Regions from separate parts of the Eubacterium album genome, predicted to be linked through region 1. Evidence: a T-box and tRNA genes for the amino acid it is inferred to sense, from the RefSeq annotation. Region 1 holds a T-box; the other holds one or more tRNA genes.
The links. The T-box of region 1 lies ahead of N5B56_RS08045 (valine--tRNA ligase). A T-box ahead of a tRNA ligase gene usually reads a tRNA of that ligase, here a tRNA-Val.

Region 1 (10,024 bases):
TTTCTTTGTTGCTTTTCTGGCTCTTTCGTACTCACCATGTTTCATGTAAAGTACGGCTAACAACTGATATCCTTTTATAAGGTTTGGATTCTGATTCAAAACCTTCTTCAGCTGAATAATAGCCATATCATCTGTTCCATCTTTTGCATATTCTAATGCAATATTAAATTTCTTAATTGTATGGTTTAATTCATCAATTTTGCCCTTATCGGCCTGAATTGCCGCCATATATTTATCTGCTGCATTGTTGTCCGGCTGAAGGTTCATGCTCATTACCCATTCCGAAAAAGCCTGAACTGTTTCACCCATTTCAAAATAAACAAGGCCTAAAAGGTTTCTTGCATCAGTATTTCTTTTGTTTAATTTTACACTTCTTCTTAAGGCATCTGCTGCACCTGACAAATCTCTGTTAAGTGCCTTTGTAAGCCCCATGTTGTAATAAGTGTTTGACAACTTCACAATCTTTTTATATATGCTGACATCCATACCACAATGACTGCAATAATCACTATTTGTAAGGACATTACCACAGTTAAAGCATATCATATTATTTCTCCATCTATGTTGCCCTCAGTCTAAGCCATACACATATGTTATATGGCTAAAACGACTTACTGGTTATTAGTTCCTTTTAATCCATTTACCATTTCAATCATAATATCAGTTATATCTGACACATCGTTATTGTATATGGCATCTTCAGCTTCTTCAATTTCAAGACTTGGATGAAATTTCTTAATTTCTTCATCAAAATTAATCATTCTGATTCCTCCTTTTTTACCTGATACAGTTTATTGGTGAATATAAATTTATACCACCATAAACTGTAATCAAACCTGCCACAATTATTTCTTTAAGTTTTCTAACTGTGACTGAACCTGCTTCATCATTTCCTGATATTTAGCCTGTTTTTCTTTTTCTTCATTAATCTTCTTTTCAGGTGCCTTACTTACGAAGTTAGGATTTGCAAGCATTCCATTAACTCTTGCTAATTCCTTGTTTAATCTTTTTACTTCTTTTTCAAGACGTTCTATTTCTTTTGCAATATCAACTAATTCTGCAAATGGCATATATACAATTGCTTTGTGAAGAACTACTGATACGGCATCATCATCAATGCCTGTCTTATTAGCCTGAATAATTACCTCACTTGCATGACCAAGTGTTGCAAAGAATACTTTACCATTTTCAAATATATTTCTTGTAACTTCATCATCTGATACAACAAATACTTTTGCTTTCTTGCTTGGTTTAACATTCATTTCAGCTCTTGTATTTCTAATACCACGAACTGCTTCTTTAATTAATTCTACTGCATTTTCTTCATTAGCGAAAGCATATTCTTCTGTGTATACAGGCCATGATGAAATCATAATTGATTCTTCTTCATCTTGAATTGTACAGAATATTTCTTCTGTTACAAATGGCATATATGGATGAAGCATCTTTAATGCATCAATTAACACTTTCTTTAATGTCCAAAGTGCTGCATATCTTGTGTCATCTGTTTCACTGTATAATCTAGGTTTAACCATTTCAATGTACCAGTCACAGAATTCTTCCCAGATAAATTCGTAAATCTTATCTGCAGCAATACCAAGTTCGTATTTTTCCATGTTATCTGTTACGTCTTTTACTAATGTATTTAACTTAGATAAAATCCACTTATCAGCATCTGTAAGCTGTTCAGGTTTCTTATTTAAATCAATACCTTCTTCAGGCATGTTCATCATAATAAATCTTGAAGCATTCCATACTTTGTTAGCAAAGTTTCTGCTTGCCTCTACTCTTTCCCAATAGAAACGCATATCATTTCCGGGAGCATTACCTGTAATTAATGTAAATCTAAGAGCATCTGCACCATATTTATCAATTACTTCAAGTGGGTCAATTCCGTTTCCAAGAGACTTACTCATCTTACGTCCCTGTGAATCTCTTACAAGGCCGTGAATAAGTACTGTATCAAATGGAACTTTTCCTGTATGTTCAAGTCCTGAGAACATCATTCTCATTACCCAGAAAGGAATAATATCATATCCTGTTACCAATGTGTTTGTAGGATAGAAGTAATCCATTTCTTCTGTTTTATCAGGCCATCCAAGTGTGCTAAATGGCCATAATGCTGATGAGAACCATGTATCAAGTGTATCAGGGTCCTGTCTCATTTCTTTTCCACAATGTGGACATGTAGCATGGTCTTCTTTAGTTACAACCATTTCTCCACAGTCGTCACAATAAAATGCAGGAATCTGATGTCCCCACCATAACTGACGTGAAATACACCAGTCACGGATGTTTTCAAGCCAATGGAAATATGTTTTATCAAAATATCCCGGTACAAATTTAGTGTCACCATTTTTAACAGCATCAATGGCTGGTTTTGCAAGTTCGTCCATCTTTACAAACCACTGTTTTGATACTCTAGGTTCAATAGTTGTATGACATCTGTAACATGTACCAACGTTATGCTCATGGTCTTCAATCTTAACAAGGAAGCCTTCTTTGTCTAAATCTTCAACAATTGCCTTTCTTGCTTCATATCTGTCCATACCTGCATACTTAGGATAATCGTCAACAATCTTTGCATCATCTGTTAATACATTAATAACAGGTAAATTGTGACGAAGTCCAACTTCAAAATCGTTAGGGTCATGGGCAGGTGTAATCTTAACTACACCGGTACCAAAGTCAATACCTACATAGTCATCGGCAACAATAGGAATTTTTCTTCCAACTAATGGAAGTGTAAGAGTTTTTCCTACTAAATGTTTATATCTGTCATCATTTGGGTTTACTGCTACTGCTGTATCACCAAGTAATGTTTCAGGTCTTGTTGTAGCAAGCTGAATATATCCTGAACCGTCTGTTAAAGGATATCTTAAATGCCAGAACTTACCAGCCTGATCTTCATATTCTACTTCTGCATCTGAAATTGATGTTAAGCAGTGTGGACACCAGTTGATGATTCTTTCGCCCTTGTAAATCTGCCCTTTATTGTAAAGATTTACAAAAACTTCTTTTACAGCTTTTGAACAGCCTTCATCCATTGTAAATCTTTCTCTGTCCCAGTCACATGATGAACCGATTTTCTTAAGCTGTGAAACAATACGTCCACCATACTGCGCTTTCCACTGCCATGCTCTGTCTAAGAATTTTTCTCTTCCTAAATCTTCCTTTGTAATTCCTTCTTCACGCATATTTTCAACAATCTTAGCTTCTGTTGCAATTGATGCATGGTCAGTTCCCGGAAGCCATAAGGCTTCATAGCCCTGCATCCTTTTAAATCTAATTAAAATATCCTGCATTGTATTGTCAAGGGCATGTCCCATATGAAGCTGTCCAGTAATATTTGGAGGTGGCATAACAATAGTAAATGGTTTCTTACTTCTGTCTACTTCTGCATGGAAATATTTCTTTTCCTGCCACTTTTCATATAATCTGTCTTCAATATCGGCAGGATTATAGTTCTTTTCTAATTCCTTCATTGTGTACTCCTTTAAAATAATTTGTAATCCAGTCTGCAAATTATCATCCTTATGAACGGAAAAAGACAGCTTTAAAATGCTGTCTCTTTTGTATGTTTAAATCCACAGACATTTTCCTAAAAGGGCGAATATCCGCGGTACCACCTTTTGTTTTACTTATCATATCCTTAACGGGGACGAATCGTCATCAGCTACTGATAGTTTTTAACTGTTCACTGATGCTGCTCCAAAGCTACCTTCCCTCGCACTTACTTATAGGTCTTCCACCAACAACCTACTCTCTGTTAAGCAGTTACAAGATACTCCTCTTCATCATAGCATTTATTTTTTTCTGTTTTTTATCATAATAATTAAAAAGTTATTTGTCAACTGCCTAAGCTAAACCTTCACAATTTCTTAACTATTTATTTCTACAATATATTCTCTCTTACGTCGGCTAATATAATCTTTCTCAATTGTGTCGTTCCAATTTACATGAATATGAGCCTTAAGCTGTATGATTTCTGTTCTAAGTCTGTTAACTACCTGATCACTTACTTTGTATTTTTCAACATCGTTTTTCAAATTAGTAGCATTACCTGACATAAGGTCACACAATATTATTGACTCTAATGATTCTGCAGCACTATTTAATCTATATGCATTTCTAAATGCCACTAAAGCCTCATCGTACTCAAACAGTCTTGTATAGGCAACTCCTAAATTATTATAAACACTTCCATAAAAAGTTTCTGATAATTCACTATTTGTTCCCTTATTTATAATGCTCTGATAAAAAGAAATTGCCATATTATATTTATGATTATCAAGTAATATGTCTGCCTTAGCCTTTATTCTTTCGGCAGATGTTTTTGAATTAAGCATTACTAAATGTCTTTCTAAATCATCTGCTTCCTTTTGTGTGTAATATCCTGAATTTTTTATTACAAATGCAATCATTTCGCCTAGATTACCATTTTTATTTAATGCCTGTCTTAGCCCTGTTGCTATTGTTGTCTGCTTTAATTCATTTTCAATATAATCAATCAGACTTTCACTAAAAAATTCTTCATCCACTAAATAAAGATAATTATAAAGATAATAATTTAATTCTTCTATCGAATATATATTTTTATTAATTTCAGTTATATAATAAGGTTTTTCTGAGTGCAATGTGCACATTGTGATGTCACTCATACTGTCACTTCCTCTCTAACTACTTTTCCTGAGCTTTCATAGAATTCTCCAAACCCGATATCTTTTATCTCTATTGCAAACTTATTTTCATTTACATATGCAAATTTTATCTGGATTCTTACTGTCTTATTTTTTCTTGCCGGGAAATCCTGTAAATCAATGTAAAAGTTTTCTGATTCTTTTGTAATAGGTGACTGTATTGTGAATTTTGCTATTGTCGGTTTATCCAAAATACATTCTGCAACAGCACCTGCTTCGTACCAGTTAGTTCCTATTTTTGAAAGCACAAGCTGTTTCTCGCTTCCCTGATGGTTTACTTCCATAGAAACATTTACCTTAGTTCTTCCCTTACAGGATATGATATAATCACTAAAATTTGAAATATAAAACAATTCTTTAGCACCATAAACTGCACCTTTTACTATCAGGTTATTTCCTTTAAATACACGTCGGTTGTTGCATGTTTTTTTAAGTGTATTTTTCCAGTCTCCACTATAAAAACCTTCACCTGAAAAATATACTGCTGAAATAACGTGTTCATTCAATTCTTCGTCCATAAAATCTTCAAGAATTTTGTCAGCCTCATCAATATCTGTTTTAATATTATCAAATGTTAAAACATCATCTAATTTTTTCGTTTCTACATCTGCTATATGTGCTTCTCTTGTATGTCTTATGCTAAGTCTTCTATAAACAAGCCCCTGCTGTGAAAAATCCAACATTAAAACATTATTTACCCACACATCTTTATGCTGGTTTAACACATAGTAGATAAAACTTTCTGAATGGCTTAATATTTTTGTATTTTCTTTCTTATATCCTAAAGCTTCTATAGTTTCATAAAAGCATTCCATTATTTCCACTGTCAAATTATCTACTGTCATTACAATGCTTTTAATTATCTGCCCGTTTGTGTAATTTGCCGCTAATTTTACAAAATAAGCTATATATGCTTTCATCATTGCTCTATTCTGGTCTTTTAACTCATCATAAAACAATGCTTCCGGTAGGTTTGTAACAACTTTTCCACTTTCTCTCTGGCTTCTGTTAATTGCCTCTTCGCCTACTGACCATTCTTTTAATTCATCATTAAAAAACATAACTGTAGGTACAAGAAAATGCTTATCCTGTCCAACGCTAATTGATTCAGGCTCCCCTGCATCATTCAAAAATGCCAACTGAGAAAAATCACTTGAAAAATCTATTCCAAGAATAAGTGCTTTATTATTCATTGTTATTCCTCCTGCCTATAGTAACTTAAATAACTGTTCTGATGCATCCGTATGAAGTTCATATGTTTCCATAAGTTCTCTTGCATCCTTGTCTCTGTGAAGTTCTTTGCAAATCATCATGCCGTTAAGCATTCCAAATCTTCCTTCATCATTAAAAATATCTTTCTGATTTATTTTCATTGTATATTTCTTTGTCTCAATACTATCAGTTTCAGATATTTCTTCAAAATAATATTCTATTTCTTCTCCAAAGAACATAATTACATCTTTTGTAAATATTCCTGAATAAACACTACGCATTTCTTCAGTTTTTTCCTTTGTTTCGCCTGTTATGGATTTTATCTTATAAGTAATGTATACTTTATTCTTTGGATTTGTACGATAGTCAATTATGGTTTTATCCACTATATTGTATGGAACTGCAAACCATTTATTAAACTTCTTATAAAATTCAAATACAATATTCTTTTTAGCTAACTGACTCATCAGTTTCTTTGATGTTTCAATCTGTTCCTGTGTTACATGCTCACTTTCAATCACATGTGACAAATATCCGATTTTTGAAATAACTGTCACTTCCGTTCCATCCTTAATATCCTGCTGCATTATATCCCATGTTGAATCCGGACAAGGAATATTTTTAACAAAATAATTATATGAAACATATGTGTAAAACGCTTTTCTAATTGTTGCATATGAAGGATTCTGTACATATTTATTAAATATTCCATGAATTCTTTCACTTACATCCCCTTCAAAAATGCACTGAACAAGTAGTCTTTCCGTCAATGTGTTTTCAATTATGTTCTTTTTATTAATTTCCTCATATAACATAAACATTTCTTCGTTTGTTCCAAGGAAAAATCTTCCAAGATAAGCAAGAATTACTCTTGTAACCTTATTCATCCTAAATAATTTCACACACATTTCAAGTATAAAAGCATCTTCTTCAAACTCTGTTTCTTTAATTATTCCTGTACAAAATTCTTCAACACTTTCATCGCTTAATCTTTCCGGACCATATTCTAATATATACGGATATACACTCTTATATTTCTTATTTGCAATAAGTATTGACATTATTTTATTTCTGGAGTCTTTATCTAACTCGTTCATATTCATTTCCATTACATAATCATCATACTCATCTAAATAAGAATTCTTATAATAGTAAGAAACAATTTCATTTAAAAGATATTTTCTATATGTTCCTCTTATATTTTCAACATTAAGCATATCCTTTAACATCTGTAAAATATCAACATTTGCTGATTTTTTTATGTTTTTTTCTATCTTTGCTAACTTTAAGTAGATGCTTCCATTATCTACCTCAGAAATCTTAACATTTCTTAAAATTTTCCTGCATGTATATTCTATATTTACGTATTTGTTTCTATCTTTGTCCACAAATATTATTACAGGGTTGTCTGTATATATTTCAACAAAAGCCTCTCCTCCATTAAGGTGAACCTGCTGAGGTTCGTCTAATTCTTTATGGTATATTATAACTTCTGTAATATTTGGATTATCAACAGTTATTCTCCATGCATTTAATATACTAGGTAATGATTTTGTCATTCTGTTGTTAACAAAATGTGGTGTGAGCATTTTTTTGTACAATTCAATAAGATTATTATCAATATGCTTATTAATAATCTCTTCTTCTACATATTTTTCTAATCCGGCTTTGTATTTTTTATACATCTCACTTGCCTGGTCAAAATATTTAATTATATTCTGATATAAATATGCTTTATTATAGGCTAACGTTTCCGTTGTAAACGCAAAGTATTTGTATATCTGTGGATATAATTTAAACATTTTTGTTGTATCAATTGTGTACATATAATACTCGTAAAGTTTTGTTACTTTGACATCATGTTTAACTCCGGCATCATACCATTTAAAATAGAACTGTTTCTTTTTGTCTCCGCTTACAAGCATCTGGCAAATTCCTTCCAGTACTTTCACATCTTCTGTCTTTTCATATAAATCAGCCAATATTTCAAATTTTATTTTGTCAAATTGTTTTTCTTTTTCAAACAAAGTAACTATCTGCTTATTTAAATTGTCATTGTACATATCATATTTATTTATGAATCTCAAAAGTAATAATTCAAATTTATTTATAACCCTTAATAGTTCCGGTTGCTTTGAAATTATTTTTGCCGCTTCATACAACATCACAGGACTTGTACATCCTTTATTAAACTGATCTTTTACCAAAGTATATTTAAGACTTGGATTTTGGTCATATCTGTCATCCATGTACATTAACATCCACAATAATTTCCATGAATCATAACCATTTTCATAATAGTTCTTTATTTCTTTTCGAACTTCTTCTGTGTAAGTAGCATTTTGCTTATATATCGTTTTCAAATATAAATAATAGCAATATGCTTCAACACTCTTAAGTTTGTTATTTGTCTTACTTACTGATACTAATTTTGACAATTGCATAAGATATGAAGTAATCTGTTCTTCTTCACCATCTAATATTGTAAGTTGAGTTTTTATCAACAATGCCATTATATCTTCATTGTTATAATGTAATCTTTTCTCTGCAATGTCCTCTGTTGACTTTTTCCAATCTAATGAGTTTATCTTTCCGGTACGGAAATTCATATATAATCTCATCACATCAATAATATCCTTTTTATTTTCGATATATTTAGATATATCTTCTGTAGGATTGTTAACATGAATTTTATATGTTAAGGTCTGATTAACTGTCTTTAACACAATTTCTGCATAATTACTGCCCCTGTGTAATTTGAATGGATTTATCAAATATTCATATTCGCAGGTGTTTCCAATAAAATTGTCCAGATTTATTTCATTTTTGCAGTTATGAAGTATTTCACCATTAATTTCAACTTTTATGTCTACATATCCCCAACCACTCTTTGTAATTTTAAGAGAGTCTGCATAAGATTCCTTTATATCTTCGTATGTCTTTTCATTATCTACAATACTGATTGTAACAGGTTCTTTAAGGCCTTTTTTAACAAGGAATTCTTCCATTGCTATCTCTTTGTTATAATTTTTCATCAATTCATTGTACAAGGCTCTTGTATAAACATCCTGTCCGATAATGTTGTGTTTAAATTCTCTTGACATAAACAATTTAATAGCTTCCTCATGAGAATACTGAACTAATTTTGTAAAATCCTCAAGATTATTTATTGGGCCCATTGAAGATTCTATATTTTCTTCCTTCACATGAATATTAAAATTAACAGAAAACTCTCCGGCATTTGATACTATGTCTATTTTACCTGACACATCGTCTCCCGGATAAAGATGTTCAGTATTCGCCTCAAATCTGATTGTATTGTCTTTTCCTAAAAACTGATCATTTTTTAGTTTCAAATGATAATCTGAAGAATATACCACTCCTTTTATATTCATATTTGATTCAGAGCGGATGTTAAATGAGCCGTAGGCTATCTCCCCTTTTGCTAACACCATATCAAAGCTATTATGGGAAATCTGTGCCTTAGGCACTTCATAATCTACATTTCCAATTGCTAATTTTTCTATTAATGCTTTCAATTTATCACCTTTCTAATCACTCTAGTGCTATCCCTTTATCTTTTTAAAATGTTCTTTTACTTTAACTTCGTATCCTAAATCTCCCGGATTGTAAAATACTTCATTTACAAGCTCATCCGGCAAATATTGCTGATTAACATAATGATTTTCATAATCGTGTGCATATTTGTAGCCATCACCATGTCCAAGCTTTGCTGCGCCTTTATAATGTGCATCCATTAAGTGAACCGGTATTCCTGATATCTTTGTATTCTGTACTGCACTCATCGCCTTCTCTAATCCCATATAAGAAGCGTTGCTTTTCGGTGCAGTAGCCATATATACCACTGCCTCTGCCAATATTATCTTTGCTTCAGGCATTCCAATCTGGTGGACGGCATTTGCAGCAGACACGGCAACTGTTAATGCATTAGGATCTGCCATTCCCACATCTTCCGCCGCTGATATCATAATTCGTCTTGCTATAAATTCAACACTTTCACCTGCATAAAGCATTTTTGCCAAATAGTAAAGTGCCGCATCAGGATCTGAGCCTCTCATACTTTTTATAAATGCAGATACTGTATCATAATG
Region 2 (10,024 bases), 170 kb from region 1:
TTATTGATGCAATTTGCAAAGAAATCAGAACAAAAGAAATCAGAAAAGAAATTCCATTAGAAGAGAGAAAATAATACTGATTTAAAAATTTTGTTTATTAAATAAAATGCATAAAAAAAGAACAATTGAAGAAAATAAGCATATCGGAAAATTTCCGAAATATATAATTGGAGGACGAAGATATGCCTATTTTAAATTGTTCAGTTCAAAATTGCTATTATAACAAAGAAAAGAAGTGCTGTCTTGATGGAATAAGAGTGGAAGGAAGCACAGCAGATACTGTTAACTCAACAGCCTGTGGAAGTTTTAAGGAACAGGGTGAAGGAAGCTATACAAGTGATTGTCATTGTGGAATGTCACCGGAAACAAAATTACAGGTGCAGTGCGAAGCAGTTAAATGTACATTTAATGGTGATAAAAAATGTTGCGCAGATCGTATAGGAATTGAAGGTAATGGTGCAAAGCATTATACTGAAACAGCCTGTGGAACATTTAAGCCTGAATAAAATGTAAAATGATAAATTAAAAAAGGTATTTCAAAATAGTGATTTAAGGACGGATAAGTGAATTTATCTGCCTGATTAAAGCTTGAAGAAAACAAAAAAACATAAATCAAAAAAATGTGTTGACATATGTATTGCAAGATGGTAATATATATGTCGATGTATAAAACAAAGCAGAGTATCCACTCTCACCCAGACACATAGAGGTGATTCGAGGTTAACATTTAATTCATTTGATTTGAGTTTTTAGTGGATAGTCTGACTATCCACTTTTTTTATGGAGGTGCAATACCATTAGCGAGTTAATGATTAATGAACAGATTAGGGACAAAGAAATAAGGCTCATTGGTTCAGATGGAGAACAGCTTGGAATTATGTCTTCAAGAGAAGCATTGAAGAAGGCTGAAGAAGCTGAATTAGATTTAATTAAGATTGCCCCAAAGGCTCAGCCACCTGTTTGCAAGATTATGGATTACGGAAAGTATAGATATGAATTGCAGAAGAAGGAAAAGGAAGCCAAGAAAAAACAAAAGTCAGTAGAAATTAAGGAAATCAGATTATCTCCTAACGTTGAGATTAATGATTTGAAGACAAAGGCTAATAATGCAAGAAAGTTCTTAGAAAAGGGTGACAAAGTTAAAGTAACTCTTAGATTCAGAGGACGTGAGATGGCTCATATTAGTAGTAGTGCGCATGTTTTAGATGACTTTGCTAAGTTATTAGAAGATATATCAGTAATAAGCAAAAAAGCTAAACTTGAAGGTAGAAACATGACAATGTTTCTCGAACAAAAGCGATAGGCTAGAGTTTAAATTAAGGAGGAATATAAAATGCCAAAAATCAAGACAAGCAGAGCAGCTGCAAAACGTTTTAAAGTTACAGGAACAGGTAAACTTAAAAGAAACAAAGCTTATAAGTCACATATTTTAACAAAGAAATCAACTAAGAGAAAGAGAAATCTTAGAAAAGCAACAGTTACTGATGCTACAAACGTAAAAAATATGAAGAAGATTTTACCTTATTTATAATTCTGAGTAGGAGGAAATTATCATGGCAAGAATTAAAGGCGGAATGAACGCTAGAAAAAAACATAATAGAGTATTAAAGCTCGCTAAGGGTTACAGAGGAGCAAGATCAAAACAGTATAGAGTAGCAAAGCAGTCAGTAATGAGAGCTTTGACTTCAGCTTATGCTGGTAGAAAGCAGAAAAAGAGACAGTTCAGACAGTTATGGATTGCAAGAATTAACGCTGCAGCTAGAATGAATGGTCTTTCATACAGCAAATTTATGTATGGTCTTAAATTAGCAGGTGTTGAAATGAACAGAAAGATGTTAGCTGAAATGGCAGTTAACGATGCTGAAGGATTTACTAAATTAGTAGAAGTTGCTAAAGCAAAATTAGCATAATTTTAATATATTTAATACTTATAAAAAAGCAGTGAGTTATTCTCACTGCTTTTTTATTTTCACAAAAGAATCACAATTTGAACGAAATAACGTCACAATTGAAACATAGAATATACAAGAAAGTTATTGTAACGATACAATGCAATAAAATAGTAGGAGGAAAGACATGAGTATTGTAGAGATAAACAATCTTGTTAAAAAATATGGAGATAACGTTGCAGTTAATGATTTGAGTCTTAATATTGATTCAAAAGGTGTCTATGGATTTTTAGGACCAAATGGTGCAGGAAAATCTACGACAATGAACGTATTAACAGGGTATATAGGTGCAACATCAGGAACTGTTATAATTAATGGATATGACATTTTTAAAGAGCCTGAGGAGGCAAAAAAGAATGTTGGCTATTTGCCGGAGATTCCACCCCTTTATCAGGATATGACTGTATATGAATACTTGGAATTTGTATCTAAGATAAAGAAAATAAAGAAGGAAGAAAGAAAGGCTTGCATAGAACAGTCTTTGGAAATGACAAGAACGACAGAAATTAGAGAACGACTTATTAGGAATTTGTCAAAAGGATATAAGCAAAGAGTAGGAATTGCGCAGGCAATTATGGGAATGCCTGACCTTATTATTTTAGACGAGCCAACAGTAGGTCTTGATCCAAAACAGATAATAGAAATTAGAGATTTGATTAGAAATTTAGGAAAAGAGCATACTGTAATTTTGAGCTCGCATATTTTGACTGAAATAAGTGAAGTATGTGAGAATATATTTATTATTTCTCAGGGCAAACTTGTGGCTTCAGGTAGGGAAGAAGAATTAATTGAAGAACTTGCAGGAGAAAACAGAATTGAGGCTATTATTAAAGGTGATGCGAATGAAATAGAAAATATACTTGATAAATTTGGATGCAAACATTCAATTGAAACTTTAGATGATGAAAAATGTAAAGCACAGATAGTGACATCACGTGATATTGATATAAGAGAAGGATTGTTCTTCGCATTGGCAGAAAAGAAAATGCCGTTATTAGAACTTAAGTTTAAGACTAAATCTCTTGAAGATTTATTTATTGAACTTACGACTGAATATAAGGCACAGCCAAAGAAAAAAGGTCTTAAGTTTAAAAAGAAAAATTCAGAAAAATTGGATGATAAAAACTTAGCAGATAATTTAAAAAATGAAGAAAAAGAAGTGCAGGAGGTAGAAAAATAATGCTAGCAATATATGAAAAGGAACTTAAATCATATTTTACTTCAGTAATTGCCTGCCTGTTTATAGCAGTTACAACATTTATAGCAGGTATATTCTTTATCTATTATAATCTTACATATGGCTATACACAAATGTATGCTGCATATAATGCATTACTAATTTTAGTATTTACAATACCAATTCTTACAATGAAAATTGTTGCAGATGAACGAAGACTTAAAACGGACCAGCTGATTTTGACATCTCCTATTTCAGTTGGAAAAACAGTTGTAGGTAAGTTTTTGGCGTTGGTTACAATATATTTGATACCTGTTTTAATAATGTGTGTATATCCACTTATTTTATCCAGATTTGGCGAAGTGTCATTTAGATTGGCATACACAAATATATTAGGATTATTTTTATATGGCTGTGCATTTATTGCAATAGGTGTATTTATTTCATCCATAACGGAAAGCCAGGTTATATCGGCCATTTTAAGCATAGTAATTTTATTTATGGGTTACATGATGAACTCCTTAGAAAATATGATTTCATCTTCAGGAAATGTACTTACAAAAATACTTGGCGCATTTGATTTGTTGTCACCTGTAGATGAATTTATGAGTGGTGTAATTTCTCTTTTTGGAGTAGTTTATTATCTGACAATTATTGTTTTGTTCCTATTCCTCACTTGTCAATCAATACAAAAAAGAAGATGGAACGTATCTAAGGCAACTATTTCAACAGGTGTATTTAGCACGGGATTTATCGCTGTAGCAATCGTAGTAGCAGTATTTGTAAATCTTGTTGCAGGTAAGGTTACAGATAAATCTTCATGGGCAAGCATAGACATGACAGCATCTAAGTTGTATTCAATAACAGATGATACAAAGAAAATGTTGAAGAAAATAAATGATGACGTTGTTATCTATGTTATGGCAGCTAAAGATGGCAGTGATGATACAATAAAGAAAACATTAAAAAATTACGAAAATAGCTCAAAGCATATAAGTGTTGAATATAAAGATACAAAATTAAATCCTTATTTTTACGCAGATTATACAGATTCAGCACCTACATCAAATAGTTTAATTGTTGTAAATAAAAAGACAAATAAGTCAAAGGTTGTAGATTACAATAACATTTATGAAGCAGATACAAGTTCATATTACACTACAGGCTCCACATCTTACACAGGATATGACTGTGAAGGTCAGTTAGACAGTGCTATATCATATGTGTTATCAGATAAGAATCCGGTTGTTTATCAGATAACAGGACATGATGAAATTGGAATGGGCTCGAAGTTTTCAGATGCAATTTCTAAAATGAATTGTGATGTTGAAGAAATAAAATTAGCAAGTATGGACAGTTTATCAGTTGATGATTGCGAAATGATAATGATTTTAGGACCTACAAAGGATTATTCTAAAGATGAGACACAGAAAGTTATTGATTATTTAAATGCCGGAGGAAAAGCAATTATTGCATGTGAGGCTTACAAGAGCGCACAGACAGATAAACCAAATTTTGAATCGATATTAGAAGCATTTGGAGTGAAAGTTGTTGAAGGTGTTATAGCTGAAAATGATACAGATTTCTACTCAAATCAGTACGGACCATTCTTTACATTTGCAAACGGCTCAGGAAGTTTTGCGTCAGGAATAGATAACTATATAATTGCTCCATATGCAAAAGGATTACAACAGGTAAATAAAGATGACTCTTCAATAACATATACATCTTTAGCAACAACATCAAAAGCAGTATCAAAAACACATTTGAAAAGTGCAAAAAAATATACTAAAGAAGATGGAGATGTTGAAGGAACATTTGATTTAGGAGCACAAATAAAGAAGAGTGTAACAAGCGAAAATGAAAATGGAGAAAGCACAACTACAGAAACCAACATTTTGGCGTTAAGTTCAGTTTATATGTTAGATGACAATATGAATGAACTTGTTGCAGACGCAAACCTTGAAATGTTCAATAATGCTTTAAGTGAGTATATTAATACAGATGATTCTGTAGAGACTTTGTCAATTCCTTCAAAGAGCCTCCAGGCTTCTCAGTTGACAATTACAGCATCAGTTTCAAGACTTGTAGGAATAATTGTTGCAGTTGTACTTCCTATAGCTATTTTAGTTGCGGGAATCGTAATTTGGACTAGAAGGAGAAAGAGATAATGAATAAACAGAAAAAACAATTTGTTGTAGTAGTTATTTTGATGGCAGTATGTATCATTGGTTATTTTGGCGTTGGTAAATTTTATAAAAATCAGGAAGAAAAAGAATATGAAAATAAAGAGGCAACTGCAATAACGGCATTTGAGTTAAAAGATTATGAAAAAATAACAGCTTTTAACTATATAACAAATGGCACATCGATTACATTAACAAAAGATAGCGATGGAAAATGGCATGATTCAAGCGATGCATCAGTAAATATAAGCAAAGATTCAGTTGAAACTGATATGCTTGCAAAACTTGTGTCAGTAACTGCAGATGAAAAAATTGCTAAAAAGGACGACGTATCTCAATATGGATTTACCATAGATGATAATGGAAATGTAATTGCAGAGACAAATACAATAGCGCTTACAGACGAGGATAACACAACGTATACATTGTATATTGGAAAAGAAAATCCTTATGATACAAGTAAATATTATATGATGGTTGAAGGTAATGATAATATTTATTTGGTTGACTCAGATATTCAAACGGCATTTTCGAAGAATATATCAGATATAACTGAGACAACAACAGAAGCTGCGACACAAGAGAGCACAGAAGTACAGACAGAAGAAATAACTGATGAGGCTGAAGCGAGAACAAATTAGTAAAAAATAGCAAACTATTGAAAAATGTAAAAAAGGAACTGCTAAGACAGAACAAATAAATAATTTTATGATTATCCAAAAAAAGTTGATTTATAATAATTAAATATAAATCAACTTTTGGGTATTATAATGATAAAGCAAGGGTGAAATTATAAAGATAGTTAAATTTAATTGATGTTAATTAATAAAAAATGATGAATAGAAAAGGTAAATTCAATCTTGTAAGAGTGAATTACACTACAAATTAAACTACTAGTTAAAAAAATTAAAAAAAATGAAAAAAGTTGTTGACAAAAGTTGCACAAATGGTTATATTAATAAAGCAGTTTGATTGCAACGGGATCTTAGCTCAGCTGGGAGAGCACCTGCCTTACAAGCAGGGGGTCACAGGTTCGAGCCCTGTAGGTCCCATTTATATGGCGAAGTAGCTCAGTTGGCTAGAGCACACGGTTCATACCCGTGGTGTCGAGGGTTCGAATCCCCCCTTCGCTACTTAAGAAGGTTCTGATTAAGGAAACCTTCTTTTTTTTCGTTTATTTAGAAGGTTTATGAAATTTATAAGAAAAAATTGAGCATTGATTATTTGTTACAAAACTTGTAATCTTTGTAGATAAAAATACATGAATAGTGTTATACTAAAAAATATGTGTCAGAGAGTGTATAAATATAGTATTTTAATTAACAAGTCGTATATCGACTGAGATATAGAAAAATGCTATAATATATATTTGAATTAATTTGTTGTATTTATTAAAGGAAATAGATTATGAGAATTGGAATGGGATATGATGTTCATAGATTAGGAAAAGAGAGAAAATTAATTTTGGGTGGAGTTACAATTCCGTATGAATATGGATTGATTGGTCACTCAGATGCTGATGTTGTTGTTCATGCTATTATGGACGCACTTCTTGGTGCAGCTGCACTTGGAGATATCGGAAAACATTTTCCTGACAATGATGAACAATATAAAGATATATCGAGTATTATATTATTAGAACACGTAGGAAAATTGTTAAAAGATAACAATTATACAATTGGAAATATTGATGCAACAATTATTGCACAAAAACCAAAACTTGCTCCATATAGAGAACAGATGGTAAAAAACGTAGCGAAAGCTTTAAATATAAACGAAAATCAGGTTTGTATTAAAGCAACGACAGAGGAAGGATTAGGATTTACAGGAGAAGGCTTGGGAATTTCATCTCAGGCGATTGCACTGCTTAATTAAGTTATGAAGGATGTAGAATTAAAAGATATTAGAATTGAAGATTACAATAAGTTACAGAAATATTATTTAATGAGAAGGCCAGAGACGGCAGACAGTAATTTGTTGGATTTATATATGTGGACTGATTGTTATCCAACACAATATTTTTGTAATGAAAAAGGTGTGATGTGGGTAGCAAAAAGCGAAGATAATAAATATTATTCTTCAGTTCCATGTTGCAGGAACGAAGATTTAAAAGAGTGCTTTTATGATACTCAAAAATACTTTAATGAAGTTTTAAATAAGAAGCTTGTTATGTATGTAGTTGATAAAGAAGCAGTTGATATTCTTAATTTGCCGGAAGATAAGTATACTGTAATTCCTGATAGAACTTATTATGATTATGTATATGATGCTCAAAAATTACAGACATTAAGTGGTAGAAAATATCATAAAAAAAAGAATCATTACAATGCATTTTGTAGGGAATATGAAGGAAGATATGAATTTAAACTGTTAGATAGTACGCATCATGATGAGATAATGGATTATTTGGAAAATTGGAAACAGCATAAAGAGCATACAGAAGAAAAAGAATTTATAGATTTTGAAGCAATTGGAATCAAATATCTTTTAGAACATGAAAATGTATTTGATTATAAAATTGGCTCAGTTTATATAGATGATAAATTAGAAGCGTTTACTATTGGAAATTACTACAAACAGGAAGATATGGTTTATATTCCTGTGGAAAAAGCTAATCCAAACATTCGTGGTTTATATACTTTTATATGTAGCGAGTTCTTAAAAGTAGCATTTCCAAATGCAGCAAAAGAAAACAGAGAAGACGATATGGGATTAGAAGGACTAAGAAAGTCAAAATTGTCATATAATCCAATATATATGGTTGAAAAATATACAATAATTCAAAAATAGTTTCTAATTGTTCGATTAGAAATTGTTTGAATATCAGGAGATGGAACATGATTAGATATTTAGAAAAAAACGAAAAACTGAATATCCGAAGTATTTATGAACAATGCTTTCAAGATAGTAAGGAATATACGGATTACTATATGAATAATTGTCTTAAGAATAATTTTGTTGCAGTTGATGAAGAGGACGGAGAAATTATTGGTGCAGTACATTTGATACCAAAGACTGTAACAACAGGTAAGCTTAAAACTAATGTATTTTATATATACGGTGTATCAACATTAGAAAAATACAGAAGAAAAGGTGTAATGAAATCAATATTCAAGTATATTCTTAGTGATATGTATGAAGATATGGAGGCATTCACATATTTGATTCCATCAGATGAGACAAACGCCATGATTTATAGAAAACTTGGCTTTGAGTATGTAATGGATAAAGAACTACAGAAAAAGGAAGAAGCAAGGAAAAAACCTAGCCATTCACTTATTCTTAGAAAGGCAGAGCCTTCTGATTTCCCAAGATTAGCAATTTTTGCTGAGTCGGCAATGGAAGAAAGGTATGATGTGTCTTTGACTAAAAATAGAGATTATTTTAAAAAAATGAATGATTTATTAGAAGTTGAGGATGGCAGAATCGAAATTTATGTTGAGAATAAGGTTGTTGTAGGATATCGAATAGTTGTAGATGATGAAGCAATTGAGGAAGTTCTTGACAATGAAACACAAAGTATGACATGGTTGCTAAATGAAAAAAAGCCATATGCCATGGCAAGAATTATAAATTTAAGAAAAACACTAAGACTTATAGGAATGAGAGGAGTAGGACAGTTTGTGATAGAAATTGAGGATTCAGTCCTTCCGGGAAATAATGGAAGATTTAAAATTTCCTATGAGCATACAAATATAAAAATGGAGCCAACAACTGAAGAAGCAGAGTTTCATGTTACAATTGGACAGTTGACACAACATGTATTTGGTTATAAATTAATTGATGGATTGCCTGAAGTCTGTATGAAGCACGGATTTTTTATTAATGATTATGTATAGAAATTATCATTACAAGTGTGTATAATCTATGTTGATATCTATGGATATAGGTTATTGATATTTATAGAAGGAAGTAAAAAGAGGGATTTAAAATGGGATTCATTCAATATTATAAAGAGCAGGTGGAAGTAATTAAGGATAGAGACCCTGCAATTAAAACAAATTTAGAAGCATTGTTATACCCAAGTTTTTGGGCAATATATAAATATAGAAAAGCTCATAAGTTATATGAAAAAGGACACGTATTTCGTGCAAGAATGATATCACAAAGAGCTGCAAGAAAGACTGGAATAGAAATTCATCCTGCAGCACAGATTGGTAAAGGATTATTTATTGACCATGGTCATGGAGTTGTTATTGGTGAGACAACAATAATAGGAGATAACGTAACTTTGTATCAGGGTGTTACATTAGGTGGTTCAGGAAAGGAAAAAGGTAAAAGACATCCAACTTTGCAGGATAATGTAATGGTTGGAGCGGGAGCTAAAGTATTAGGCTCATTTACAATTGGAGAAAATTCTAAAATTGGAGCAGGTTCTGTTGTTTTAGAAGAAGTGCCTCCGAATTCAGTAGTTGTAGGTGTACCGGGTGAAATTGTAAAACAGGATAATGTAAGAATGCCAAGGCTCGATTTGGATCAGGTTAATATGCCAAATCCTGTTCAGTTGGAAATAAAACAACTTAAAAAAGAAAATCTCGAATTAAAAGAAATAATGATGAAACTAGCAAATCATATTAAGGAGTAATAAGATGCAAATATACAATACGCTGACGAAGAAAAAAGAAATATTTAAACCGATAGACGAAAAACAGGTAGGAATGTATACATGTGGGCCTACAGTTTATCATTATGCACATATTGGAAACTTAAGA

Region 2: it encodes a tRNA-Val, which carries the amino acid that the T-box ahead of N5B56_RS08045 (valine--tRNA ligase) is inferred to sense. The anticodon was not compared.

Annotation. Positions count from the first base shown of each region.
Region 1 is NZ_JAODBU010000007.1:88,293-98,316, reverse strand. Features, by position in the region: gene N5B56_RS08055 (tetratricopeptide repeat protein) at 1-546, opposite strand, end outside; gene N5B56_RS08050 (hypothetical protein) at 612-761, opposite strand; gene N5B56_RS08045 (valine--tRNA ligase) at 846-3,485, opposite strand; T-box leader at 3,603-3,810, opposite strand; gene N5B56_RS08040 (tetratricopeptide repeat protein) at 3,882-4,661, opposite strand; gene N5B56_RS08035 (DUF5716 family protein) at 4,658-5,893, opposite strand; gene N5B56_RS08030 (DUF5717 family protein) at 5,909-9,451, opposite strand; gene N5B56_RS08025 (replication-associated recombination protein A) at 9,479-10,024, opposite strand, start outside.
Region 2 is NZ_JAODBU010000007.1:253,402-263,425, forward strand. Features, by position in the region: gene thrS (threonine--tRNA ligase) at 1-74, shown strand, start outside; gene N5B56_RS08700 (DUF1540 domain-containing protein) at 183-506, shown strand; gene infC (translation initiation factor IF-3) at 809-1,303, shown strand; gene rpmI (50S ribosomal protein L35) at 1,334-1,531, shown strand; gene rplT (50S ribosomal protein L20) at 1,554-1,910, shown strand; gene N5B56_RS08720 (ABC transporter ATP-binding protein) at 2,077-3,129, shown strand; gene N5B56_RS08725 (Gldg family protein) at 3,129-5,297, shown strand; gene N5B56_RS08730 (DUF4340 domain-containing protein) at 5,297-5,953, shown strand; tRNA gene N5B56_RS08735 (tRNA-Val) at 6,292-6,364, shown strand; tRNA gene N5B56_RS08740 (tRNA-Met) at 6,372-6,445, shown strand; gene ispF (2-C-methyl-D-erythritol 2,4-cyclodiphosphate synthase) at 6,720-7,187, shown strand; gene N5B56_RS08750 (DUF2156 domain-containing protein) at 7,191-8,102, shown strand; gene N5B56_RS08755 (GNAT family N-acetyltransferase) at 8,150-9,151, shown strand; gene cysE (serine O-acetyltransferase) at 9,244-9,897, shown strand; gene cysS (cysteine--tRNA ligase) at 9,902-10,024, shown strand, end outside.